3 regions of the Pseudomonas sp. B33.4 genome follow, and region 2 is predicted to be linked to each of the others. Evidence: riboswitches for the same ligand, from Rfam matches in the RefSeq annotation. Region 2 holds a riboswitch; each other region holds the start of a gene.
The links. A riboswitch is a leader RNA that binds a small molecule or an ion and turns the genes downstream of it on or off. The one in region 2 is predicted to bind cobalamin.

Region 1: linked by a shared signal. The riboswitch ahead of U6037_RS16450 (TonB-dependent receptor) and the one ahead of U6037_RS12710 (CbtB domain-containing protein) in region 2 are both predicted to bind cobalamin.
Region 3: linked by a shared signal. The riboswitch ahead of U6037_RS11885 (ABC transporter substrate-binding protein) and the one ahead of U6037_RS12710 (CbtB domain-containing protein) in region 2 are both predicted to bind cobalamin.

What each region holds. Positions count from the first base shown of each region.
Region 1 is NZ_CP140706.1:3,753,280-3,757,562, forward strand. Features, by position in the region: gene U6037_RS16445 (autotransporter outer membrane beta-barrel domain-containing protein) at 1-1,588, opposite strand, end outside; cobalamin riboswitch at 1,753-1,959, shown strand; gene U6037_RS16450 (TonB-dependent receptor) at 2,051-3,988, shown strand; gene U6037_RS16455 ((2Fe-2S) ferredoxin domain-containing protein) at 3,988-4,283, shown strand, end outside.
Region 2 is NZ_CP140706.1:2,884,335-2,888,617, forward strand. Features, by position in the region: gene U6037_RS12685 (acyltransferase) at 1-256, shown strand, start outside; gene nfuA (Fe-S biogenesis protein NfuA) at 314-898, shown strand; gene cobM (precorrin-4 C(11)-methyltransferase) at 1,048-1,794, opposite strand; gene U6037_RS12700 (cobalamin biosynthesis protein) at 1,876-2,289, opposite strand; gene U6037_RS12705 (CbtA family protein) at 2,286-2,987, opposite strand; gene U6037_RS12710 (CbtB domain-containing protein) at 2,999-3,196, opposite strand; cobalamin riboswitch at 3,320-3,542, opposite strand.
Region 3 is NZ_CP140706.1:2,674,966-2,679,248, forward strand. Features, by position in the region: gene U6037_RS11880 (iron ABC transporter permease) at 1-875, opposite strand, end outside; gene U6037_RS11885 (ABC transporter substrate-binding protein) at 884-1,897, opposite strand; cobalamin riboswitch at 2,041-2,235, opposite strand; gene U6037_RS11890 (Ppx/GppA family phosphatase) at 2,278-3,213, opposite strand; gene phnX (phosphonoacetaldehyde hydrolase) at 3,539-4,283, opposite strand, start outside.

The DNA of each region.
Region 1 (4,283 bases), 870 kb from region 2:
GTCCGCTTCCGGAATTGAAAGCATTGCCCGCCAGTATCGCCGCGCCCTGGCCGTTGACGTCGATCAGCGAACCGGTGAACGCGACACCGACGTCACCGCCCAGCGTCAGCGCCTGAATGCCAAAAGAACCAATGCCACTGCCATCACCCGAACCGGCGTCCGAGTGGGTGATGATCGTGCCGCCGGCATTGACGTTGACCGTACCGGTCGGCGACTGCGTCGAGGCATAGATGCCATTGGCGTTGCTGTGCAGGGTTTCGATGCGATTGCCACGATAGTTGATCTGAACATTGCCCCCGGTCGAATCGACCCGAATGCCGCCTGCGCCAAAACCGCTGGCGAACAGGTCGCCCGCATAATCGATCAGCACATTGTTGTTTTCCGCGCTGACGATGATCGCGTAAGCCCGCGTGGTGTTGAGTCCGCCAAGCACATTGATGTTGCCGCTGCCCGTGATCGTGACATCGCCGGTGCCGCGCTTGATTACGTAAATGGCTCGGGAGCCGGCAGCATTGGCGGTGCTGCCAACATTCAGCGCGGCATTGTTGTCGATGCTGATCGAGCCGGTGGCGCCGACGTTGTCGTTGGCATAAATGCCGTGCGCTGCGCCGCCGGTTGTGGTGATCGCGCCTTCGTTGACGATAGCGATGCTGCCAACGGTGGAGAACGCGCGAATACCGAATCCGTTGAGACCGTTGGTGTTGATCGTGCCGCTGTTATTCAGGCGGGTATTACCGGCGCCACCTTCGGTGAAAACGCCGAATGCGTTCATGCCGATCCCTTGCACGTTCGCGGCATTGACCACAGTGGTATTGCCATTGACCGCGCGCGTATGCACGCCGGCGTGGTTGCCAATGCCCGCCGTGGGCAACGTTTCATCACCGATCGGTGGGCCCGCCGACAGTGCATCGTCGTTGTTGACCAGAATGCTGACGCCGCTGCCGACATTGACGTTGTTGTCGCCGCTGCCGCTGGCTTTGCTCCAGATACCGTTGCCGCCGAGCAAGGTGATCTGGCCGCTGCCCTGATGGTTCAGAATGATCGTGCCGCCGCCGCTGGCATTGATGTCGATGCCGTCGTGCTCATTGCCGACCACGGTGTTGAGGATGTTCAGCGTGGTGCCGGCGCTGACCGTGAACGTCGACAGGCCTGCGCCGGCATTACTGAGCGCCAGCGCATCCAGCCCGCTGCCGCCGAGGTTGACGGTATTGGTGCCGCCATCGACGCTCAGGTTCGCGTTGCCGGTGGTGCCAATGACATTGGCGAACACCGCGTTGGCAGCCGTCGGGGGCGTGCTGTTGACCGTCGTACCGCTGAGCGTCAGCGTTGTGTTGGCGTTGTTGCCTCGACTGTTCAGCGAGGATCCGGCCGTGGTGGTGATGGTGGTACCTGTCTGAGTGCTGATCGACGCATCGACTCCGGCCGTTGGCAAGCAGGTTTGCGAGACGTTATAGGCGCCTTCGGCCAAAGGCCCGCACGCCGCTTGCGCGTCGCTCAGCGTCAACGCATTGGCCATCGCGACCAGCAAGGCGTTGCGAATGAAGTGCGGGGCGAACCCGCCGGGAACATGGTCGCTGGCAGCGTGCATGAAAACCTCCTTGTTCGACTGCTCCTCGAGCAACTCGCGCCTGTCGACACCACGGATATCGCGTTGTGGTTACCGTCATAGACCTTAGTAGTTATTTCGAAAGTTGGTAATTCGCGGATCGAGAGTCGGTACCGGCAAGTTGACGAACGGTCTGTCGAATGTTCAGATGCCGCCCAGTTTCAGGTGTCCCATGCCGCCGCGCATGGGGTGAAACGGGAAACCGGTACGTTCTTTTCGAACAAGTCCGGTGCTGCCCCCGCAACGGTATGCGCGTGATGCTTTCGATAGACCACTGTGGCCGCACGGCCATGGGAAGGTGAAAGCCTCTATACGCGCGAGCCCGGAGACCGGCCTGAAATTTCGTTTGGCAAAATCCTGCGGTGGGCGGGCATGGGCCGGTATTGGCTGTGCGCGATGCCTTCTCCTGCATGCTCTTCTGCGAAGATCCTTTTCGAGAAGACAATGATTCGACCTTTCAACACTTCTGCTCCAACCCTGTTCCTTGGCTGCCTGTTCAGCCCGTTGCTGCTGGCCGATGACGCGCCACTGGAGCTCAATCAACAAATCGTTTCTGCGCCGTCGGTGGAGTCCACCACCGTCGCTGATATGGCGAAGTTCGGCAGCAAAGTCGAGATTGTGACCCGCGAGCAGATCGAGCGCGCCGGCCCCAGCGCCGATGTCAGTCGCGTCATGCAGATGTTCATTCCCGGCCTGTACGTAGCACCGAAAAACGGCCCGTTCGACTACGGCACCTATTCGCTGCTGGGCGGGCGCAACGACGACACGCTGATCCTGCTCGACGGCGTACGCCTGAACAATCGCCTGTACGGCGGCCTCTATCTGGACACTCTGCCGGCCAACGCCGTCGAGCGCATCGAAGTGCTCAAGGGTGGCCAGAGTCTGTTGTTCGGCACTCAGGCCGTTTCCGGCGTGATCAACATCGTCACCCGCAGCCCGCAATCGCGCAAAGCCTCCGGTGAGGTCAACCTGGGCGTCGACAGCTTCGGCGGCACCACTGCAGATGCGCGGGTCGAGAATATCTTCACTAACGGCTTCGGCGATCTGGGTTTGCTGGCGTACGTCAGCCACAACGTTTCCGACGGCTATCAGCCGTATCGCAACCGCGACATGAAAAACGATTCAGGGAAGAACCGCGCCTACGAAGTCACCACCTTCGGTGGCAAGGCGATCCAGTCGTTCGGCGACGATGCCCGGCTTGAACTGTTCTACCAATACGCCGACGCCAACCTCGATTTCGCCCGCCCGGTCGACAACCACAAAACCACCAACGATCGCGTGCAGCAGATCGCCACGGCGACTTTCGAGCAGACCGTCAACGAGCGTCTGAGCTACTTCGTCAAAGGCCATATCAACGACTGGGACACGCGCTACACCCGCGTCAACAACGTCGTCGGCGGCGGCACCAAAGTCATCAACCACGATGACTATTGGGGCTTCACCGACTGGGGCGTGCAGGCCGAAGGCAAGGCTGAATTGCCCGGCGGTCATGTGCTGGTATTCGGCAGCGACAACCAGTGGTTCAAGGGCCAGGACGATGTGCTGATCATCGACAACGACAAGGCAGAAGCCCACGCGTTCTACACGCAGTTGCGCCCGCAGATCGACGCCCTGCCCGACTGGCACCCGAGCATCGGCGTGCGTCACGAAGCCATGAGCGGTGGCGACAGTGCCACGGTCGGCATGCTCACTTCGCTGTATGACCTCAACGACAACTGGTCGGTGCGCGGTCAGTACGGCAGCGCCTACAAACTGCCGAACGCCGAGCAGCTGTTCGTCAACGAGCCGGGCGACGAGATCGGCAACCGCAACCTGAAACCGGAAAAGAGCCGCAACGCTGAATTGGGTGTCGACTACAAAGGCTTTTTGCTCAACCGCGAATTCAGCGCCAGCGTGACCCTGTTCAAACGCAAGATCGACGACCTGATCACCCTCGATGACATTCAGTGGGTCAACGGCGAAGGCACGATCCAGATGCGCGGTTTCGAGGCCGACGCCAAGCTGGCGCTCAACGAGCGGTGGAGCCTGCAAGCGGACATGACGCGCAACCTCACCGAGTCGCGCACCGGCGTGACTATCAACGATATTCCGAGCTTTTTCGCCCGTTCGCGGGTCGGCTATGAATCGGAAAACCGTCTGTGGGGTGCCGGCGGTGCGATCCGCTACATTCGCGACATCACAAGCTCGAAGCAGGTCGAATACGGCAACTATTGCGTGGTCGACGCCGACGCTTATCGCTATCTCGACAACGCCCACCAGCACCGCGTAAGTCTGCTGGTGGAAAACCTCTTCGACCGTGATTACGTCACCAGCCGCTCAAGCAACGTCGACAACCTTGGTCGGCCGTTCACTTCCGAAGTGCGCTACACGTACCGCTTCTGATGAGTGAGATCACAACCATCGACGGCGTCGACAGCCACCCGGACTGGTCAAATGTGCCCGAGCACGCGCGTCATGTGTTCCTCTGCACCGGCCCGCGCTGCACCCAGCGTGGCGCCTTGCAGTTATGGAAAACCTTGCGCCGGCATTTACTGACGCACGATCGCATCGAGACACCGGGCGGCGTCTTGCTGACGCGCACGCACTGCCAGTTTCCGTGCAATCAGGGGCCGATTGTGACGGTGTATCCGGAGCGCTGCTGGTATGGCGTGCACAGCCATGAAGATGCGCAGCGACT
Region 2 (4,283 bases):
GCGCAGCCGTGTGCTCAAACTGCTCGGCGATTGCTCGTATTCGGTGTACTTGATGCACGTTCTGGTGCTGTCGGTGGGTGGATTTATCGCGCGGCGCTACGTTGTCAACCCGTATCTGATGTTTGTCGTGTGCGCGCTGGCGATCGGCGTTGGCTCCTGGTTGAGCTACGAATGGGTGGAAAAACGCAGCTATCGCTGGCTCAAGGCTCATATTGATGACGAGCCTGACGAGAATCTTTCCCGACAAAAATACTAGGACTTTGTCCGGCGCAACGATTGGCGTAAACTGCGCCCAAGCCTGCGAGGAGTTTCCATGACCGCTATTACCATTACCGACGCCGCCCACGATTACCTGGCTGATCTGCTCTCCAAGCAGAACACCCCGGGCATCGGCATCCGCGTCTTCATCACCCAGCCTGGCACCCAGTACGCCGAAACCTGCATTGCCTACTGCAAGCCGGGCGAAGAGAAACCAGAAGATACCGCGCTGGGGCTGAAAAGCTTCACCGCCTATATCGATCACTTCAGCGAAGCGTTTCTCGACGACGCCGTTGTTGACTACGCCACCGACCGCATGGGCGGCCAACTGACCATCAAGGCGCCAAACGCCAAAGTACCGATGGTCAATGCCGACAGCCCGGTCAACGAGCGCATCAACTACTACCTGCAAACCGAAATCAACCCGGGGCTGGCTAGCCACGGCGGTCAGGTCAGCCTGATCGATGTAGTTGAAGACGGCATCGCCGTTTTGCAGTTCGGTGGCGGTTGCCAGGGCTGCGGCCAGGCGGACGTGACCTTGAAGGAAGGCATCGAGCGCACTTTGCTCGAGCGCATCCCTGAACTGAAGGGCGTTCGCGACGTGACCGACCACACGCAGAAAGAAAACGCCTACTACTAAGTAAGGTGTTCACTGCGGACATGAAAAAACGGCGCCCCGTGAGCGCCGTTTTTTTATGGGTGAAATGTACCGACGCCTTCGCGAGCAGGCTCGCTCCCACATTTGATCGCATTCCAAATGTGGGAGCGAGCTTGCTCGCGAAAGGGCCTTCAAGGTCGATAAAGATGGGCATGCCCGGCGCGATACAACGATGACTCGCTGAACACCTCACTGCCCAACACCCGACCCACCAATATCAACGCCGTGCGCCGAAACCCTTTGGCCTCAACCTTCCCGGCAATATCCGCCAGCGTCCCCACTACCCAATCCTGATCCGGCCACGTCGCCCGGTGAATCACCGCAATCGGACAGTCCGCGCCGTAATGCGGCAGCAGCTCCGCCAGAATCTTCTGCAGATGGTTGACCCCCAGATGAATCGCCATCGTCGCACCATGCTGCGCCAGACTGCCGAGTTCTTCGCCTGCCGGCATCGCGGTTTTATCGGCATACCGCGTCAGAATCACACTTTGCGAGACGTCCGGGAGGGTCAGTTCCGCGCCAAGCAAAGCCGCACACGCTGCCGTAGCCGTCACACCGGGAATGATCTCGAACGGAATATTCAGCTCGCGCAGATAGCGAATCTGTTCACCAATCGCGCCATACAGGCTCGGATCACCGGAATGTACCCGCGCCACATCTTCGCCGTTGGCATGCGCGGTTTTGATCAATTCGATGATCTGTTCCAGATGCAATTCAGCGCTGTTGACCACGGTTTGCGCCTGGTGACCGTCCAGCACCGCCGCCGGTACCAGCGAGCCTGCATAAATGATCACCGGGCAACTGCGGATCAGCCGCTGGCCTTTGACAGTGATCAATTCCGGGTCGCCGGGGCCGGCGCCGATGAAGTAGACGGTCATGGTTGAATCCTGTGAAAAAGGGGGGCGGCAATCGCTTCAGATGAAGATTGCTCATGATCGGTGGCGGGGATTATCGGGAATTTATGCAGCACCGGCCAATGCGAAGGTGGCCTGAGCGTATTTTTGTCGGGAAATCAGCAGTTTTGCCGGTGCCTGAATCAGCTGTTCGGCAAGGGCCAGCGCGGCACTTTCGGCGACGCCATAGCAACCGGTGCGTTCGTAGGCGATCTCGGAACGGTGGCTGAGTCGTTCCTGATAACTGGCCAATTCTTCGCTGCTGAAATATAGCAGCGGCAGCGCCAGTTGTGCGGCGAGTTCCTGTAACCCGGGCTCATCGCGCTTCAGGTCGATGCTGGCCAAGGCCTTGACCATTTGCAGCTCAATGCGATGCGCTTGTAACGCCTGATCAAGTAACGCGCGCAACGTGCTGGCCGGGCAGCCGCGCTGGCAGCCCAGACCGACCACGAAGGTCGGCGCTGCGCGGTCATCGGTCATGCGTGGTATTGGCCATCGCTTTTGCGGCGGAACAACCAGGCGCTGATCAGGCCCAGGGCCAGCCAGAACACTACGTTGGTCAGCTGCGAAGCGATTTTGAACTGAGCTTCCAATGCTTCCGGGGCAAGCATCGAATGCACTTCCGGCTGCGGTGCGCCGATCACGTGCGGCACGGCGAGAATGGCCACGCCGAGGACTTTCATCAGCCAATGACGGCTGAACGCGATCAACGACAGGCCGACTGCGGTCGAGGCGGCTGTACCGATCCACCACATCTGTCGCGAGGCCAGATCGGCGGCGGCAGTACCCGGCAGTTCAGGCGGCAGGCCCAGAGTGGGCGCCAGCACGAATGTTGCGTAACCGGCCAGACCCCAGAGCAGGCCTTGCGAGGTTTTGGTCGGGGCGCGCAGGGTGTACAGGCCCGCGAGCATCAGAGCGAAACCCACCGCAACCACCAGATTGCCGCCAGTGGTCGAGACCACGCGCTGCCAGCCGTCTTCCGGCTCCCAGGCTTCGGCGTCGTGGGTGTGGCCGGCCATGGCACCTTCGGTATGTTCATGAACCGCAACCGGTTCGGCTTTCTCGTAGGTTTCGGCCTGAAGAATCAGCGGCGATACCCAGAAGCTTTGCAGCAGAGTGAGGAGCAGGGCGGCCAGCAGACCGGTGAAACCTGCGGTTTGCGCTATACGCTTGATCATGTCGGCAGGTCTCAGTGGCACGGGAACGCGGCGCTGTGGCGGGTATCGTGGGCGGCGTTGTGTACCGCTTCGATGTGCGAGAAACCAGCGAAGTAGACCAGGCTGGCGCCGAGGATCGAGGCGAAGATCGCGGCGGTCAGGCGTTGGCTCAGGGTGGTGGTGCTGGCGATTTTGTCCGTGTTGCTGCCGGTGCTGCTGATGATCGACATGGCGCTTCCCTCTGGAGTGTCAGTGGGTGAATCGAGCGCATGAAAACCCCTGCGGGTCGGGCTCGCAGAGGTTCGAACAGCGCCCGCCCACCGCGGGTTTGTTATGTTCAGCGACGCACAAGGTGCGGGCTGTGTGTTGCGGGCCGGTCTCCGGGCTCACGAGGGGTTGGCGTCAGGCCGACCTGCAAGCGTCACCTTCCCATGCCGTACAGGCACAGTGGTTTTGACGCTTCGCTCGCTTACCGTTGCGGGGGCAGCACCGGACTGACATGGCTCTGAGTAAAGCACATGATTCACCGGTTTCCCGTTTCACCCTGTGAAGGGCACCCGTAACAAGGTGTGTAGGAGAGCATGGGGGTGGGGTTTTGGTCAATTTTTTGGGGTGGATCCGTTGCTGCGGGTGTTGCTGATTAGGGTTCCGCCCTTACGGCGGGTCACTTTTTCCAGACGCCGAAAAAGTAACCAAAAAGGCTTGCTCCTGCGTGCGGCCCGCTCGCTGGGGCTCGGGGTTCCTTCGCTCCGGGATTGATCCGGGCGCAGCGCCTACGGTTTGCTTCGCTGCACCTCCTCTCGCTGTGTTTGGCTGCGCCAAACGGTCGCTGCGCTCCCACGCCCGGATCAATCCCTCCACTCAGCCTTCCGACGTCGCCCGTGGATCAAGATCAAGAGCAGGCGAGCTGACACTCGGCCTATTGAGTGGTGAGGAGCGCGGGTGTTCGGCTTTTGATTTGCGTTGTTGCTGCCCCTCACCCCAGCCCTCTCCCGAGGGAGAGGGAGCCGATTTGTGGGCCTTTCAGAATCTGAGTTCAACGCGGTATCGCACGTCGGCGTATCTCTCGCAATCACCTCGGTCAGTCCCCTCTCCCTCCGGGAGAGGGCTAGGGTGAGGGGCTCTTGATCTGGCTTTTGATCTGGCTTTTTTGCCCCTTCGGCAGGCCGAGCGTAGGTGTTCATCCGGGGATCAGGCGCGCAGCGCCGTGCGGCGTAGCCGCATACATCGAGAGGAGGTGCAGCGAAGCAAACCGTAGGCGATGTCCCCGGATGGACACCGTAGCGAGGGAACACTGAGCCTCAGCGAAGTGCCGTA
Region 3 (4,283 bases), 210 kb from region 2:
AACACCGCGCCACCCAATGCACTGGCCGGCAGCAGGCGTGCATGGCCGGTGCCAAGCAACAGGCGCGCCGCGTGGGGGATCACCAGACCGACAAAACCGATCGAGCCGACAATCGACACCATCACTGCCGTCACCAGCGCCGCGCAGCCAATCAGCAGAATTTGCACGCGTCGCACCGGAATGCCGAGAGATGCCGCCGAATCCGCGCCAAAGGTAAACGCATCCAGCGCCCGCCGATGCCACAGACACACAATCAACCCCAACACGGCCACCGGCACCGCCAGCCACACCGATGGCCAGCGCACGCCACCGAGATTGCCCAGCAGCCAGAACATGATCCCGCGTGCCTGCTCGGAGCTGGCCGAGCGGGTGATCAAAAACGCCGTGAGCGCGTTGAACAACTGCGAGCCAGCGATCCCCGCGAGAATGATTTGCCCGGTGCCGCTCGCCGAGCCGCTGACCCGCGCCAACAGAATCACCAGCACAAACGCTGTAACTGCCCCGGCAAAGGCACCGACGGATAACGAAATCATTCCGGCGCCAACCCCGAGCAACGCCACCATCACCGCCCCGGTCGAAGCGCCGGCAGAAATCCCCAGCAGATACGGATCGGCCAACGGGTTGCGCAGCAGCGACTGCAAAATCACCCCGCACGTCGCCAGACCGGCACCGCACGCGGCCGCGACCAGTGCGCGGGTCAGGCGGTAGTTCCAGACGATGCCTTCATCGATAGGGTCGAGCACATAACCGGCGCCCCACAATTTGTTCGCCAGCACTTGCACGACCACGCCCGGTTCAATCGAGGTTTCACCAATGGCCACGCCAGCAACCACTGCAATCAACAGCGTCGCCAGGGCCAGCAACGTACGGATCAGACTGGCACTCATTGCGACAGGTCATAGCCGTTGATGGCCGTGGCCAGTTGCTCGATGCCATCGAACATGCGCAGGCTGGCCTGCATGGCCATGGCGTCGAGAATGATGATGCGGTTGTGTTTCACTGCGTCCATGTTGCGTGTCACCGGGTCGCTGCGCAGGAAGGCGAGTTTCTTTTCATAGTCGTCGGCGGGGAAGCGTCGGCGATCCATGCGCGCGATGACGAGGAAGGTCGGGTTGGCCTTGGCGATGGTTTCCCAGCCGACCGTTGGCCATTCTTCATCGGACTGCACGACGTTGCGCACGCCGAGGGTGCTGAGCATGAAATCGGGAATGCCTTTGTGCCCGGCCACGAATGGCTCGATGTCCATTTGCGCGCTGGAGAACCAGACCAGCGCACTGGCGTCCTTCAGCTGTTTGCCTTGCGCGGTGGCAATCGATTTGGCGAGGCTGGCCTTGAGTTGGTCGTTGAGCTGCTGGCCGCGCTCCTGCACATCGAAGATCTGCGCCAGTTGGCTCACGCTTTTGTAAATCGTGTCGATGCGGAACGGCGCCAGCCGCGTGCCATCGGCGCCGACGAGGTTGTCCTTGGCTTCGCAATCGGAAGGCAGCAGGTAGGTCGGAATCTTCAGCTCATGAAACTGCTCGCGGGTGCCGACCGCGCCTTGCGGGCCGACCATCCATTCCAGCTCCACGGCCACCAGTTCCGGGCGCTTGCCGATCACCGATTCGAAACTCGGTTCGTTATCGGCCAGGCGCTCGATCAGGTCGTTCTGTGCCTTGTACTTGTCCAGCACATTGTTGAACCACAGCGAGGTGCCGACGACTTCGTCGCTCAGGCCCATGGCGTAGAGCATTTCCGTGCCGGCCTGGCCGATGGTCACGGTGCGCGTCGGGGCGTGCTGGAAGGTCAGGGTGCTGCCGCAGTTTTTCACCGTCAGCGGATAGACAGTCGGTGCCGCCTGCGCCATGGCGCCAAGGGTCAGGCCGGTGATGAGGGTGGCGATGCGGGGCAGCAGCATGGGGCAGTCTCCGAGGGAACCGTACGGGGAGCGGGAGAGTACGGTCTGGAAACACACCATCGAACGCGGTCAGGAAAACAGCGCAAGGCCGGGCAGCCAACGAAGACGCGCACGGCACGATGTCCTTCCCGGACACCCCGCCGGTTAGTAGTCACTGTGCCGGCAGGTCTCCTGACTGATGCGTCATCGCCTGGCTCCGGCCTTCCCGGGATTCACCCAGTGGCAGTCGTGGAGCAGGCTCGGCACCTACAGTTGCGGGGGCAGTTCCGATCAATGCTGAGCAAGCACCTCGGATTCCCTATTAGTCCCGTTCGGGAACCGGCGGCGGCATGTTAGTCGATCGCGCCGTTTAAGGGGAGACGAATCTGTCGCGGCGAGGATTAGTGCTGGCTCATCAAACCGTGCAACACGCCCAGGCGCAGGCCCGGTTCGGAGGGCAGCATCTGCGCGATGCCGAACACTTTGAATGCCGCGAGCATCAACACCAGACCACCGGGCAGAATGCTCTGGCGATGAGGTTGCAGCCCGGCCAGTTTCAGTTGCTGGACGTTGTTCACCTTCAGCAGAAGCAACGACAGGCGCAGTAGCCCGCCGTAGGTGATGCCGTCCTGACCGTAGTCGTTGAGGCGATTGGCCTTGAGCACTTTGGCGAGCATGCGCGCGGTGCCGGAAGAGCCGATGGTTTGCTGCCAGCCCTGAGCGCGGTAGCGCCGGGCAACTTTTTCAAACTGCAGGATGGCGAAGCGTTCGGCTTCCTGCAGCGCAGCGGCGGACAGGTCGCCGCCGCGAAAAAAGCGTGTGCTCAAGGTGCCGCTACCGATGGCGATGCTTTCGGTGAGCAATGGTTGCGCGCCCTGGCCGAGGATCAATTCCGTGGAACCGCCGCCGATGTCGACCACCAGGCGCAGGTCTTCAGCGCTCGGCAAGGCATGGGTCACGCCGGCGTAGACCAGCCGCGCCTCTTCATGGCCGCAAATGACGTCGATGGGAAAGCCCAGATGCCGCTCGGCACTGGCCAGAAACAGTTGCGCGTTGTCCGCTTCACGCACCGCGCTGGTGGCCACCGCGCGAACGCGGCCGGCCTCGAAACCGCGCAGTTTCTTGCCGAACCGCGCCAACGCCTGCCAGCCGCGATCGAGCGCCAAGGCGTCCAGCGCGCCGCCATCAAAGCCTTCGGCAAGACGCACCGGTTCACGCAGGGTTTTCACTTCCTGAATCTGCAGGCCCTTTCGACTGCGCACCGACTGGCCGATCATCAGGCGAAAGGCATTCGAACCCAGGTCGATGGCGGCAAACAGCGAGGCGTCGTCTTTCATGGGAATCCTTGCAAAGCACCCGTCGGGAGGCGCGAGACGGTTTGCGAGAATTCTGCCGTGATCTTGATGACATCCTGATGACGGGGCAGCGGCGGTTCAATGAATGTGTGGCTGTCATGACACTGTCATTATCCGGCGTCTATGCTGAGGCCAATACATCGCGTGTTCTTAAAGTTTTTGCTGCCGAATTTGGCAGCTTTTTTTTGCCCAAAATTCAGCGAAATCCCTGTAGGAGCTGCCGAAGGCTGCGATCTTTTGACTTTGTTTTTGAGAGCAGGATCAAAAGATCGCAGCCTTCGGCAGCTCCTACAGGGGTAGTGGGGAGTTAGCAGGACTGAGGAGTTTCGCCTCGGGCCAGACGCGCATTGATGTGTTCGATTACCTCGGGCAACTCGGCGATGGTGTCGATCAGATAATGCGGACGCGAAGGCGCGAACATCTTGCCGATCCGCGCGCGTTCTTCCGCCAGTCGATCCAACGGCAACGCCTTGTATTGCTCATAGGTCAGGCCCAGTGCGTTGCCGGAGCAGGTCAACGCCACTGTCCACATGCCGGCGGCGCGCCCTTCGAGAATCCCCGGCCAGGTGTCGTCGACCTTGACGCAGGCCGCCACGTCATCGATGCCCAAAGCAATCACGTTAGCCAGCGCCTGCGCCGGATGCGGCCGGCCATTGGGGACTTCATCGGTGGCGACGACATGGTCGGCGATGTAGCCATTTTCCCGCGCCAGTTCGACAACTTTGGCCATCACCACCGCCGGATAACCGGAGCACGAACCGATTTTCAGACCCTTGTTGCGCAACGCCGCAATCGCCTCGAGCGCGCCGGGGATCAACGCCGAATGCAGGGCTATTTTCTCGATCTGCAACGGCATGAAGCGCTCGTAGATTGCCGTGACATCGTCGTCACTCGGCAAGCGATCAAACGCTGCACGATAGCGTTCAGCAATCTGCGGCAGGTTGCACAGCGTGCGAATGTGATCCCACTTGCCCATGCCCATCGGCCCGCGCGCTTCTTCCAGCGATACCTTGACGCCAAACTCGGCAAAGGCCTCGACGAAAATCTGCGTC